Regions from separate parts of the Brevibacillus sp. NPDC058079 genome, predicted to be linked through region 2. Evidence: a T-box and tRNA genes for the amino acid it is inferred to sense, from the RefSeq annotation. Region 2 holds a T-box; the other holds one or more tRNA genes.
The links. A T-box is a leader RNA that pairs with one kind of tRNA and senses whether it is charged. The one in region 2 lies ahead of trpS (tryptophan--tRNA ligase), so its partner is inferred to be a tRNA-Trp.

Region 1 (4,382 bases), on a different contig from region 2:
AGACTTGTCACTTTTCATTTTGTTCACCTCTTCTTTCAATTTTGATTTATGGTGGGGGCAGAACCAAGATCCGAAGACACCTGAGTTACAGTCAGGGACGCTACCATTACGCGCTATACCCCCGTAGTTACATATTCGCTTAATACACGTTTCAAATAACTTGTTTCACAATGCTCAACCCCTACTTTCACTTTTTGATTTCGGTAGCATAAACAAGCGTTTCTATCTAAAACTACACGTTGTAACGAAGGATACTGACGTAAGACCATTTCTGCTAATTTATCTCCCGCTTCATCAGGATCAGTCAACAAGAACAACTCCTCACATGTTGTCAAAGCTTTTTTAAGATCCATTTTTACTCGGCCATTCATTCTGGTTCCTTTTGTTACAACGCAATGAGCATTTGGCATTACTTCTTTCACTTTCTTTTCATCATTAAATCCCTCAATAACAAATCCCATAAGTCATCAAAATCATTCCTTTCGTTAGTTAAGTTAATGGAAGCGGATAAGGGGAATCGAACCCCTGCCTTCAGCATGGCAAGCTGATATTCTACCGTTAAATTACACCCGCACACTGGCTGTCTCGGTAGGGATCGAACCTACGACATTCCGCTTAACAGGCGGTTGCTACTACCACTGAGCTACGAGACAATATTGGTTGCGGAGAAGGGATTCGAACCCTTGATCTCTTGGGTATGAGCCAAGCAAGCTAACCACTGCTCTACTCCGCAATAATTGGTGTCCCCGACAGGACTTGAACCTGTAACCTCGGAGTTAAAAGCTCCTTGCTCTACCATTGAGCCACGAGGACATTTATTTATCTGATTTACTTCCCTTGTCACTCTTCATTCCAAGTCACATCCTTTCATAGTTTTGTTAATATGGTGCTGGCTGAGGGAATCGAACCCCCGACATCTTGCTTACAAGGCAAGCGTTCTTCCTCTGAACTAAGCCAGCATATGATGGTGGGCGTTGTAGGATTTGAACCTACGACCTCTCGATTAAAAGTCGATTGCTCTACCAGCTAAGCTAAACGCCCATTGTTTGGTGCGGAAGAAGGGAGTCGAACCCTCACGCCGAAGCAGTAGGTTTTGAATCTACCGTGTCTGCCAATTCCACCACATCCGCCTAATGGTGCGGGTAACAGGACTTGAACCTGTACACCTTTCGGTAGAGAATTTTAAGCTCCCCGTGTCTGCCATTCCAACCATACCCGCATAAATATTATGTTGAAATCTTGTTCTCCACGTAATAGCATAGAATTAAAACTCATGAATTTGGTGATACAGTGATCGAATACAGTAAAGCAAAAATTATGCTTGAAAAGTGGTCTAAACATGATATTTCTAACGGCTTTCCAAAAGGGATGCCTGATTACCCAACAAACACTGCCTTTGTTAAAGCTATCCATGAGGAGATTCAAAAGGAAATGGATCGAATCGTCCTAAACATTCTTGATGCCAAGCAAAGCCGTATTAACGGAAAAGCTATCCTGGCAAAAGTTATTGAGCGTTATATTCATGGAACCGAGTATACCTCTGAGGAAATATTGTCGATTATGTTTGCTGAATAATTTGGTGACTCTGACGGGACTCGAACCCGAACTGACCAGATTGAAAGTCTGGTGACTTAGCCAATTTGTCAACAGAGCCACATCACTTTCCTACTACTCGCTTGAATAATAAAGTTGGTGACGTGGACGGGACTTGAACCCGCAATGCCCATAATGAACTCCTGATTGAAAGTCAGGGGACTTTACCGTTTGTCTACCACGCCATATTCACTTCCGTTTCCTCACGCACTTCATCGCTCTCTCGCATTGAGAACACATCCTTTCTTTTTTTGGTATGGTGGGCAGAGAGAGATTCGAACTCCCGAACCCTTTCGGGGACTGATTTACAGTCAGCCTGCTTTATCCATCTTGCATATCTGCCCATAATATGTGGCGGTTCCTACGGGTTTCGATCCCGTTACCTCTCCGCTGACAACGGAGCGTTCTCCCGATTGAACTAAAGAACCAGATTTGGCAGGGCAAGTAGGAATTGAACCCACACCAGCGGGGTTGGAAGCCGCTGTTCTACCGTTGAACTATTGCCCTACAATGGCTGACGTAGTAGGTGTCGAACCTACGACCTTCCCGTTAACAGCGGGTTGCTCTACCTCTGAGCTATACGTCAATATTTGGTGGAATCGGAGGGACTTGAACCCTCAACCCTCTGCGTGCAAAACAGTTGCTCTACCAATTGGAGCTACGACCCCATGATGGTCTGGATGGTAGGATTCGAACCTACGACCTCTTGCTCCCAAGGCAAGCGTTCTAACCAAGCTGAACTACATCCAGATAATGTGGTGTTGATGGATGGATTCGAACCATCGACCTTTCGGTTATCAGCCGAATGCTCTAAACCAGACTGAGCTACATCAACATATTTGGCAGGGGATGCAGGAATCGAACCTACGCAATAGCAGTCAAAGTGCTATGTCCTACCACTAAACGAATCCCCGATAGTACATGGTGGGAGCAGAAGGACTTGAACCTCCAAGACCCGAAGGTACTCGGTTTACAGCCGAGGACGCTACCATTACGCTCTATACTCCCATCTATTTTTGGTCGGGATGACAGGACTCGAACCTGCGACCCCTCGCTCCCAAAGCGAGTGCTCTAAGCCAAACTGAGCTACATCCCGTTAATTGGTGTGGATAGAGGGACTTGAACCCCCACAACCTTTCGGATATCAGAATCTCATTCTGACGTGTCTGCCATTCCACCATATCCACATCCTATTGATCGCCTGTACGAGACTCGAACTCGTTACTCCAAGGTGAAAGCTTGGTGACTTAACCCATTGTCGAACAGGCGATATTTAGTTGAGTGTGTTCCTCACCAGGTTCCAGAATTGCATACCTCCTTTATTTTGATTGGAAGACAAGGAGGGAATCGAACCCTCGCTCGTAGATTTGCAGTCTACAGCCTTGCCACTTGGCTACTTGCCCACATCTGGCGGATAGAAAGGGATTCGAACCCTTGCACGACTATTACATCGCCTAATCCCTTAGCAGGGGATCCTCTTATAACCACTTGAGTACCTATCCACGTTGTTTATTTTCTGAAATTGGGTACAAAAAAACACCCGATCTTTACGATGGGTGTCTTATCAGTAGCTTACACGCTACACTGAAAATGCACTTATATCACGACTCTCTTGTAAATGGGTACACCACTCCAAGAAAAACGAGTATATAGGTATTTTTTCGATAAGACGACCCTGTTGTTTTGGGTGCAATCCTCCCCAAAACGCCACTTCTTCTGTTGCTGAATACAGATTGTTATCATCATGCTTACTAATCTCGTGGTTGGTTTTCGGTAAAAGGCATGTTTGAATAAGCGAGCTAAATCTGCCCACTGGCTGAATATCAAATTTATTAAACTGGCGATTGCCACCGATATTCATCTTTCTCATCATGTCTTTCACCTCCATTTATTAGTTTTGTCTTCATGATTGGTGTTTATTGGAAACCGAAAAGGCTACAACAAAAAACACCCGATAAGATTTCTCCGATTGGGTGTTTTAAGCGTAGCCCTATGGTTACGTTGGAAGGTACTCCTATGCCATTGATATTCAAAAAACCGAAACGATTTTTGAATACAATGATCCTATAGATATACTTTCCCTTAAAAAACCCAATCCTTTTGGGCGATACCACCCCGGAAATTGCGTTTGCTTTGTATAGATACTTCTTTCCTCATGTTTGCTATCAATAAAAGCTTCTGGCTTTAGGCATGTTGAGCCAAGAGGACGATTGCTATCCACTGCTGCTGTTTCATTCAATTCATTATGTCCCTTGATCTTGTTTAACATGTCTTTCACCTCCGCTTTTTTGTATTTTATGATTCATGTTATACAGGTTGTTTTGATATTATTCCATCGAATTGTCTTAACCTGTGTTCGAGGTTAGTTTTGTTATTCGATGAACTAATAATATCACCACCATTGAATATAGTCAACACCCTTTTTGGTAAAATTTTGTCGCACCCCTCAAACCCGCATGGTTGCTGGTTTTTTCCAGTGTTTAACATCCCAATTTTCAGAAGAATTTCAGAGAGTCAGACAATATTTTTCCGAGGGATAAATGCATGAAAAAAGTCAGTATCGATATCTCCAATGTATGCGCTACATTTGAAATTGGTCATTACTTTTAAGAACATTACGTTGTGTAAATAACAACAACGGGTGAGGATTATAGATGACTTATGCTCAAATCTAATTGTTATCACTAAATTCCGAGTGTTAACCTTCTATCCTATACAATAAACAAAGCCGCTCCAAATAGAGTCGGCTTTGTTTATTTATGAAGCTTGTTGTTCGACTTCGTTCTGTT
Region 2 (4,382 bases):
CCCGCTCACAGAAGATGGCATCAAGGATGAAGAGATTGCCCGCCTGGCACTTGCCTCCTTGACGAGCTTGGCGAAAACAGCGCTGGAGCCGCTCGATGAAAAGGATATTTCCAAAGAGGTAGCCAAGCATGTCCGTACACTGGCAGAAGAGCTTTTGAAAAAGCTTGGCACTGTCGTCATTGAAGATGGGGATGAGATCAAGGCAGATGACGAACAAGTAGATGAACTTCTAGACGTACTCGGAGAATTCATGAAAGCAATCGAGTCAGTGAAAGACAAGATTGGCTTTGCTCCGGTGCTGTTCATTCAAGTGGAAGAAAGCGATGACGATGCGAGCGACACGCGTTCTCGCAAAGGAGAATCAGCTGATCGGACAGTGACCCTGGAACAGAAGCTGGTTGAACAATTGAAGGAAAAAGAGGTAGGCATTCGCGTAACCTTGGACAGCGAAGCATGGGTAGAGGTGCCTAGCGCATACTTTTCCGCTCAGCGTGCAAGAGAGTTTGCCCTCTCTTTGACGGAAGCAAATGGGGACGGGTGGAAAGGTGTGACTAACCCTGGCGAAGCCTATCTATTGCAAGTGTGGAGCAACGGCAAAAAAGTGACAAATCTCGGCAAGACAGGCTTTACACTTGGTCTGCCAGTCGCTGATGACGCAAGCGAAAAGCTCCAGGCGTATTCGTACCGGAGCAATATGTGGAGAGCAGCTATTGGACTCAAGGGAAAAGCGATCCAGGTGACGAAAGAAGGCGATCTGGGGAGCTTTACAGTAGCGACGGTGGCCACTTATGTCGTCGGTGAGAGTGCCCTGAAAAGAATCGAGATCGATCCGAAATCTCTCAAGCTAGCCCAGGGCGAGGAAGCACAGCTCAAGGTGATGGCGATTCTCGGTAATGATGCGGAAGAAGACGTTACTGAAGCGGAGGGAATCGAGTTCACATCAAGCAAGCCCGAGCAGGTAGAGGTTGATGAGACGGGGCGTATTCTTGTCTTGGATGATGCCAAACCAAGAACAAGAGTGACCATCACGATCAGCTACGCTGGCAAGACAGCGAAGGTAACTGTCACGGTTAAGAGCAATTGACGAAAAGAAAACGGGTTGGGAGACAGCTTCCCAGCCCGTTTTTTGTTGTGGAAATGGATTAGATACGTGCCATCCCCATCACTTTTTCCACTTTGTACAGCATCTCGTTCGCGACCTTATTCGCTTTGTCTGCCCCGGCAGTCAGGATATCATCCAGCTCAGAGGAGTGGAACAGCTGCTCGAAGCGTTCTTGAATCGGACGAAGTGTTTCTACGACAACTTCAGCCAGCTCGGTTTTGAATGCGCCGTAGCCCTTGCCCTCGTACATCGCTTCGATCTCATCCAGTGTTTTTCCGGAGCAGAGAGAGTAGATGGTCATGAGGTTAGAGACAGCAGGCTTTTCAGCTTTGTCATAACGCACAACGCTGTCGGAATCCGTTTGCGCGCGCTTGATTTTTTTCGTGATGGTGTCCGCATCATCCAGCATGGAGATGAAGGCGCCTTGGTTTGGATCGGATTTGCTCATTTTCTTGGTGCCTTCAGCAAGGGACATGATGCGTGCACCAGTCTCAGGCAGGCGAACCTCTGGAATGGTGAAAATGTCGCCATAGCGGTTGTTAAAACGAGCGGCTAAATCACGAGTCAGCTCCAGATGCTGCTTCTGGTCTTCGCCAACAGGGACGAAATCAGTGCCGTACAGCAAAATATCAGCAGCCATCAATGGAGGATAAGCCAGCAGACCGCCTGGAATGGATTCGCCGCGTCCATCGGATTTGTCCTTGAATTGGGTCATGCGCTCCAATTCACCCAAGTAAGAGGTGCACAGCATGATCCAGCCGAGCTTGGCATGGGCCGGTACTTCCGATTGGACGAACAGTGTCATTTTGTTCGGATCGAGGCCAACGGACAAATAGAGAGCTGCGAGACGACGGATGTTTTCGCGCAGGACAGCAGGCTCTTGTGGAACGGTGATCGCATGCTGGTCTACGATGCAGTAAAAGCAGTTGAACTGATCTTGAAGCGGAACGAAGTGCTTCATTGCGCCCAAGTAGTTGCCGAGTGTCATAATGCCGCTCGGTTGAATGCCGGAAAAGATGGTTTTCATGGGAAAGCTGCTCCTTTCAATCGTGAAATATGAATGTCCGAATTACATACAAAAAGGTCCATCCGCCCTGGACAGGGACGAATGAACCGTGGTGCCACCCTTGTTATTTCGCGAAAGGAATCATCCATACGCAAAATCTCTTTGATCCGTACCGTTTCTGTGTAAAACAGCTTGATACGGTGTCCATTGTAACGTACGGACGTAACGCCAAAGCCTACTGCCGCCATGTGAGCGGGTTCGGTTTGGAGCTCGGAAGCCCATTCATCATTTCCTTAACACTGATTCGCACCAACCATCAGCTCTCTGAAGTCTCGAAAAATGACTACTCTTCTTCCTCATTGCCATCAAAAGATACCCTTTGAGCAAACATTTTACGCACTGTCGAAAGAAAAAGCAAGTGGGTCTTGACAAGAAAATCCAAAAGTTGTAAAAATAACTCAATAGTTATATAACTGATGAGTTACTTTCGGGGTGGGAAAATGACCAATGACAAATTGTCGAAAGGGGAGTTGAGTCGCAGTCGGTTGCTTGCGGCGGCAGCTTCTGAGTTCGCAGTAAAAGGCTTTCATCGTACACGGGTGAGTGACATCGTGAAAACAGCAGGCTTGACACAGGCGTCGTTTTACCAGTATTTCGACAGCAAGGAAGGCTTGTATCAGCAGTTGACGGACACATTCGTCACCAAGCTATGGGAATTGGCGGATAGCGGTCAAAAGGTAACGGCTGTGACGAAGGAAGATGTTTTCCTTCAGGTACGGGAGAATCTGCTCGCTTTGTTCCGATTTTTTCAGGAGCAGCCTGATTTGACTCGGATCGTGCTGTATCAGGCAGAAGAGGGCGAAGAGCTGCATCGTAAGTTGGCTTCGATTGTTGCTGTCAACTTGCGACAAAATCAGAATGCTGGGCACGTCCGTGTTGAGTTGTCTGTGGAGGTGGCGGCAGAGGCAATGATCGCAGTCGTAGACCGCATGACGACGCGGTATTTGCTGACGGGTGAGAAAACAGCGGAGCAGCTTGCGGACGACACGGTATCTTTTTTGGCATATGGAATTTTGCAGGCAAACGAATAGAAAGAGGGTGCTTGTATGCTGGAGCTGTCCCATCTGATTTGGCTGTTTTTGGTCGTTTTCATGTTTCATGATTTCGAGGAGATCGTGATGGTAGAAGGCTGGGTGCGAGCAAAAAAAGACATCATTAGACAGACTGTGTCAGAACGGCTTATGAAGATAATAGAGCCTTCACTTTCGATGAACACGGCGCAATTTGCGGTCGCAGTCTCTTGTGTTTTCGCGGTTTTATCGGCAGCGGTCATCCTGACTGTCACGACACTTTCGGCTGGAACGTACCTCCCGTTTTTTCTGGTTTGTTTGCACGTGATGTTTCTCCATGTGTTCATGCATGTTGGTCATACCGTTGTCCTTCGCACCTACACACCTGGTGTGGTGACGGCTGTGGCATTGGTTTTACCGTATAGTTTGTACACGTATGATCGTTTGCTTGAGGCTGGGCTTGTGACGTGGCCGTTGCTATGGAGCACGTTGCCGTACAGCTTGTTGATCATACCTGTTTTGTACGTGGCACACCAGATTGGGGAGGCAGCAGGTAAAGTGATCCCCCGATGAGAAAAAGAAAAGGAGTATGTTATCCTAGTAGAGGGTGTTCAAAAAATCGTTTATTGATCACAGAAGCAGTTCACGAGTAGGAAGAGATTGGTGTGAAAGAGGGAATTTTGTTGAAGCTGCGACTAGGCGTAATAGGCGCGGATGATTCACTTGCCATCATCGAATCAGTCATGCGAGAGTTTCCCGAAATTGAATACTTGCCGATTGTTTATTGGAAGGAAGAAGAGATCCTCGATCTGATCATGCCGCATGTGGATGAGGTGGATATGTGGCTTTTCTCCGGACAGGTCCCTTATGCCATGGTGAGCGAGTCAGGCAAGGTCCAAGTGCCGATGGCTTATGTGCCTCATCTCGGTGCGAGCTTGTACAGAACCTTGCTTCACCTGTCCCATCAATTGGGAATCCGGGTGGATGAAGTGAGCTTTGATACATTTTCACCAGAAGAACTGGTGCATTTTATGGATGAAGCGGGTATCGCTGGTGGTTACAAATGGCTTAAGCATTATGAGGGAGCAATCTCAGCCGATGAACTGGCGGATTACCACGAACAGCTTTGGAGGACAGGCAAGACAAAGGTGGCTGTCACCTGCTTGCGGACAGCAGATGTAGAGCTGGCACGGAGAGGTGTCCC

Region 1: it has a tRNA-Trp gene. The T-box ahead of trpS (tryptophan--tRNA ligase) is inferred to sense a tRNA for this amino acid. The anticodon was not compared.

What each region holds. Positions count from the first base shown of each region.
Region 1 covers NZ_JBHVSO010000010.1:183,290-187,671, reverse strand. Annotated here, with positions in the region: tRNA gene ACFVS2_RS26380 (tRNA-Tyr) at 50-123, opposite strand; gene ACFVS2_RS26375 (toprim domain-containing protein) at 114-461, opposite strand; tRNA gene ACFVS2_RS26370 (tRNA-Gly) at 503-573, opposite strand; tRNA gene ACFVS2_RS26365 (tRNA-Asn) at 578-653, opposite strand; tRNA gene ACFVS2_RS26360 (tRNA-Met) at 658-733, opposite strand; tRNA gene ACFVS2_RS26355 (tRNA-Lys) at 739-813, opposite strand; tRNA gene ACFVS2_RS26350 (tRNA-Thr) at 885-959, opposite strand; tRNA gene ACFVS2_RS26345 (tRNA-Lys) at 966-1,041, opposite strand; tRNA gene ACFVS2_RS26340 (tRNA-Leu) at 1,048-1,130, opposite strand; tRNA gene ACFVS2_RS26335 (tRNA-Leu) at 1,135-1,219, opposite strand; gene ACFVS2_RS26330 (hypothetical protein) at 1,291-1,575, shown strand; tRNA gene ACFVS2_RS26325 (tRNA-Glu) at 1,578-1,654, opposite strand; tRNA gene ACFVS2_RS26320 (tRNA-Glu) at 1,691-1,778, opposite strand; tRNA gene ACFVS2_RS26315 (tRNA-Tyr) at 1,851-1,937, opposite strand; tRNA gene ACFVS2_RS26310 (tRNA-Asp) at 1,946-2,021, opposite strand; tRNA gene ACFVS2_RS26305 (tRNA-Trp) at 2,027-2,100, opposite strand; tRNA gene ACFVS2_RS26300 (tRNA-Asn) at 2,105-2,179, opposite strand; tRNA gene ACFVS2_RS26295 (tRNA-Ala) at 2,185-2,261, opposite strand; tRNA gene ACFVS2_RS26290 (tRNA-Pro) at 2,266-2,343, opposite strand; tRNA gene ACFVS2_RS26285 (tRNA-Ile) at 2,350-2,428, opposite strand; tRNA gene ACFVS2_RS26280 (tRNA-Gln) at 2,434-2,507, opposite strand; tRNA gene ACFVS2_RS26275 (tRNA-Tyr) at 2,516-2,601, opposite strand; tRNA gene ACFVS2_RS26270 (tRNA-Pro) at 2,611-2,689, opposite strand; tRNA gene ACFVS2_RS26265 (tRNA-Leu) at 2,695-2,780, opposite strand; tRNA gene ACFVS2_RS26260 (tRNA-Cys) at 2,923-2,996, opposite strand; tRNA gene ACFVS2_RS26255 (tRNA-Ser) at 3,002-3,095, opposite strand; gene ACFVS2_RS26250 (hypothetical protein) at 3,173-3,466, opposite strand; gene ACFVS2_RS26245 (hypothetical protein) at 3,623-3,862, opposite strand; gene ACFVS2_RS26240 (hypothetical protein) at 4,351-4,382, opposite strand, start outside.
Region 2 covers NZ_JBHVSO010000008.1:97,302-101,683, reverse strand. Annotated here, with positions in the region: gene ACFVS2_RS22715 (chitobiase/beta-hexosaminidase C-terminal domain-containing protein) at 1-1,084, shown strand, start outside; gene trpS (tryptophan--tRNA ligase) at 1,143-2,129, opposite strand; T-box leader at 2,200-2,477, opposite strand; gene ACFVS2_RS22705 (TetR/AcrR family transcriptional regulator) at 2,609-3,199, shown strand; gene ACFVS2_RS22700 (HXXEE domain-containing protein) at 3,215-3,751, shown strand; gene ACFVS2_RS22695 (helix-turn-helix domain-containing protein) at 3,844-4,382, shown strand, end outside.